Regions from separate parts of the Streptomyces sp. SudanB25_2051 genome, predicted to be linked through region 1. Evidence: predicted binding sites of a transcription regulator. Region 1 holds the regulator's gene; the other holds the start of a gene.
What was found. The regulator HspR, encoded in region 1, represses chaperone genes until heat shock. The targets are predictions, from matches to a motif close to TTGAGNNNNNNNNNCTCAA.
Positions count from the first base shown of each region.

Region 1 (2,196 bases):
GTCTTCGGCGGACTGTTCAACCGGGGCGGCGCCACCGGGGCCCGTACGCAGCCGCGGCGCGGCCAGGACGTCGAGTCCGAGGTGACGCTCAGCTTCACCGAGGCCGTCGACGGAGCGACGGTCCCGCTGCGCATGTCCAGCCAGCAGCCCTGCCGGGCCTGTTCCGGCACGGGCGACAAGAACGGCACACCGCGCGTGTGCCCCACCTGTGTGGGCACGGGCCAGGTGTCGCGCGGCGGCAGCGGGTCCTTCTCGCTGACCGACCCGTGCGTGGACTGCAAGGGCCGCGGCCTGATCGCCGAGGACCCGTGCGACGTCTGCCACGGCAGCGGCCGCGCCAAGTCGTCGCGCACCATGCAGGTCCGCATCCCGGCGGGCGTCTCCGACGGGCAGCGGATCAGGCTGCGCGGCAAGGGCGCGCCCGGCGAGCGGGGCGGCCCGGCCGGCGACCTGTACGTGGTGGTCCACGTGGACGCGCACCCGGTGTTCGGCCGCAAGGGCGACAACCTCACCGTCACCGTGCCGGTCTCCTACGCGGAGGCGGCGCTCGGCGGCGAGATCAGGGTGCCGACCCTCGGCGGGCCCCCGGTCACGCTGAAGATCCCCGCGGGCACGCCCAACGGACGCACGATGCGGGCCCGCGGCAAGGGGGCGGTCCGCAAGGACGGCACCCGCGGCGACCTGCTCGTGACGGTGGAGGTCGCCGTCCCGAAGGAGCTGAACGACGAGGCGCGCGAGGCTCTGGAGGCGTACCGTCGAGCCACCGCGGGTGAGGACCCGCGGGCGGAGCTCTTCCAGGCCGCGAAGGGGGCTTGAGGCAATGGACGCACGCCGACGCAACCCGTACGAACTGACCGACGAGACCCCGGTGTACGTCATCTCGGTGGCGGCGCAGCTCAGTGGGCTGCACCCGCAGACCCTGCGCCAGTACGACCGGCTGGGGCTCGTCTCCCCGGACCGTACGGCCGGGCGGGGCCGGCGCTACTCGGCCCGCGACATCGAGCTGCTCCGCCAGGTGCAGCAGCTGTCGCAGGACGAGGGCATCAACCTGGCCGGAATCAAGCGCATCATCGAGCTGGAGAACCAGGTCACCGCGCTGGAGGCGCGGGTGGCGGAGCTGACCGCGGCCCTGGAGGGCGCGGCGGTCGCGATGCGCCAGCGCGAGGCGCAGGTGCACGCCTCGTACCGGCGTGACCTGGTGCCGTATCAGGACGTGCAGCAGACGAGTGCGTTGGTCGTGTGGCGGCCGGGCAACAAGCGCGGCGGCGAGTAGTCCGCGGACCGTGAGCCGAGGAAAGGCCCCCTCCCCGGAGGGGGCCTTTTCGCGTGCGATGATCCCGGGATGCGGATCAGGGGGAAGGCGGCCGCGGCGCTCGCCGCGGCGCTGCTGACGGGGTGTTCGGCGGGCGGTACGGAGACGGGCGCGCGGCCGTCGGCGTCCGCGCCCGCGGCCGGGGCGTCCGGGGCGCCGGCGGCGTGCCCGGCGTCGGGGGTGCGGGTCACGCTGGGCGACACGGAGGCGGCCCTGGGGCAGCGGGCGTTGTCGGTGTTCCTCGACAACTGCGGCGGACGGCCCTTCGAGGTGAGCGGCTACCCGGACGTGGCGGTGCTGGACGCGGAGCGCGAGGAGCTGGACGTGACGGTCCGGCTCGGCACCCACGCGGTGGACGGCGGGACGGAGCGGGCGGTGTTCACGCTGCGGCCCGGGCAGCGGGCGCGGGCGGGCGTCCTGTGGCGGAACACCGTGACCCGGACGGACGTCGTGGCGACGAGCGGCGCGTATTTGCGCGTCACGCCCGGCCGGGGGGCCGCCGCGCAGACGGTCGCCCCGCACGACGGCCCGCTGGACCTGGGCAACACCGACACGGTGGAGGTCACACCCTGGGCGCCGTACGTGCCGTAGCGGGGCGCGGCGGGCGCCTGCGGGGCGCGGTGGGGGGCGGGGTTCCTGGGGGCGCGGTGTGGGGCGGCGGAGCGGCGGATCCCCGTACCCGGCCTGGCGGGCGGGCTCGTACAGCGCGGGCGGTGCGTACGGTGCGGGCGGGCCCGTACGACGCGGGTGGCGCCGGGCGGGCCCGTACGCGCCCCGGCATGCGGGCTCGTGCGGCGCTGAGCGGGCCGTGACGCGGCCGGGCGCCTCGTGGCCCCGGAGCGGCCGGGGCCCGGCCGGGGGCCTCGTGGTGCGGCCCCGGGGCC
Region 1 covers NZ_OZ186787.1:3,012,933-3,015,128, reverse strand. Annotated here, with positions in the region: gene dnaJ (molecular chaperone DnaJ) at 1-816, shown strand, start outside; gene ACSUPT_RS13315 (heat shock protein transcriptional repressor HspR) at 821-1,273, shown strand; gene ACSUPT_RS13310 (DUF4232 domain-containing protein) at 1,343-1,903, shown strand.

Region 2 (2,196 bases), 1.5 Mb from region 1:
CCGAGGCTGGTCTTGCCGACGCCCGGCGGGCCGACCAGCGCGAGGACGGCGCCGCCGCGGCGCCCTCCGACGACGCCGAGGCCCCGGTCGGCGCGGCGCTTGCGGACCGCCAGATATTCGGTGATGCGCTCCTTCACGTCGTCCAGGCCGGCGTGCTCGGCGTCGAGGATCTCGCGGGCGCCGCGGATGTCGTACTGGTCCTCGGTCCGCTCGTTCCACGGCATCTCCAGGACCGTGTCCAGCCAGGTGCGGATCCACGAGCCCTCGGGCGACTGGTCGCTGGCCCGCTCCAGCTTGTCGACCTCCTTGAGGGCGGCCTCGCGGACCTTCTCCGGCAGGTCGGCGGCCTCCACGCGGGCCCGGTAGTCGTCGGTGCCGCCGTCGGGGGCCTCGCCGTTCAGCTCGCGCAGCTCCTTGCGCACGGCTTCGAGCTGGCGGCGCAGCAGGAACTCGCGCTGCTGCTTGTCGACGCCCTCCTGGACGTCCTTGGCGATGGACTCCGCGACGTCCTGCTCGGCGAGGTGGTCGCGGAGTTGCTCGGTGGCGAGCTTCAGCCGGGCGACGGGCTCGACGGTCTCCAGCAGGGCGACCTTCTGGGCGGTGGTGAGGAACGGGGAGTACCCGGAGTTGTCCGCGAGGGCGGAGACGTCCTCGATCTGCTGGACCCGGTCCACGACCTGCCAGGCGCCGCGCTTGCGCAGCCAGCTGGTGGCGAGCGCCTTGTACTCCTTGACCAGCTCCGTGACGGCGCCGGGCAGCGGGTCGGGCACGGTCTCCTCGACCTGGGTGCCCTCCACCCACAGGGCGGCGCCGGGCCCGGTCGTGCCGGCCCCGATCCGCACGCGGGCCCGGCCCCGGATGAGCGCGCCGGGGTCGCCGTCGGACAGCCGCCCGACCTGCTCGACCGTCCCGAGGACGCCGATCCCCGCGTACGTCCCGTCCACGCGCGGCACCAGCAGCACCCGCGGCTTGCCGCTGCCCTCCCGCACGGCGGCCTGGGCGGCCTCGACGGCGGCGCGCACCTCGTTGTCGGACAGATCCAGCGGCACCACCATCCCCGGCAGCACGACCTCGTCGTCGAGCGGCAGCACGGGCAGGGTGAGCGGTGAGGACGTCGAAGCCATGATCTCCCCTTCGGCAGTCAAGTTGAGCTTTATCGACTCAATGCTTCTGAGCCCCTGGACGTTCCCGGCTCTTGTTCGCTGTGAGCGATCGGCCGATGACGGGGCGGGCCGCCGCTGCGGGGCGAAGAGCCGCCCGCGCCCGTGTCAGTGCCGCCTGCCACGATGCCCGGACGCACCACCGGCCACGCGCCGCGCCCCACGGGGCCGGCGCCGTTCGAGGAGCACACGGATGGGCACCTGGGGACCCGGTCCCTTCGACAACGACACCGCGGCCGACTTCGCCGACACCCTGGACGAGACCGCTCCGGAGGGGCGGGCCGCCCTCGTCCGGGACGCGCTCGTCCGCGCGGCGGACACGCCGGGGTGTCTCGACGCGGGCTTCGCCGACGAGGCCGTCGCCGCCGCGGCCCTCGTCGCCGCGCAGTGCCCCGGGGGCGAGGGCGCCGATCCCGTCTACGGGCCCGGTGAGCCGCTGCCGGACCTGACCGGCCTGCGCCCGCTCGCCGTGGAGGCCCTGGACCGGGTCCTCTCCGAGCCGTCCGAGCTGCTGGAGCTGTGGGCGGGCGCCGGCGGCGCCCGCTGGCGCGCGGGCGTCGGCCGGCTGCGCGACGCGCTCCTGCCCGAACCGCCGGGTGAGCGGCCGCGCCTGGCATGACGGCCCGCCCGGCCGGGATCCGTTGTCAGTGGCGGCGCCTACGATCCGCTCATGAGCATGATCGGAGAGTACGCGAGGCTGACGGCCGACGAGTTCGCGCGGGCGCTGCGCGACCCGGAGTGGGCCGGGGAGCGGGTGCGGGAACTGGTCGAGGCGGAGCTGGAGGGCGGCGGCGGTGAGGCGCGGTGCCTCGACACCGACAAGGCGTGGCACGCCCTGGACTTCCTGCTGACCCGGATCGGCTTCCCCGTCGACGTCGTCTTCGGCGAGGAGTCCATACCGGGCGCGGAGGACTGGGGGTACACGCCGCCGCGCTGCCTGACGCCGGAGCGGGTGCGGGCCGCCGCCGACGCGCTGCGGGCCACGCCCGTCGAGCGGCTGGTCGAGGGGGTCGGGCCCGAGGACCTGGCGAGGGCC
Region 2 covers NZ_OZ186787.1:4,513,778-4,515,973, reverse strand. Annotated here, with positions in the region: gene lon (endopeptidase La) at 1-1,124, opposite strand, end outside; gene ACSUPT_RS20470 (DUF4259 domain-containing protein) at 1,354-1,779, shown strand; gene ACSUPT_RS20465 (YfbM family protein) at 1,831-2,196, shown strand, end outside.
Region 2: lon (endopeptidase La) is a predicted target of HspR. The motif match lies at 1,147-1,165, and genes of this name have one in related genera.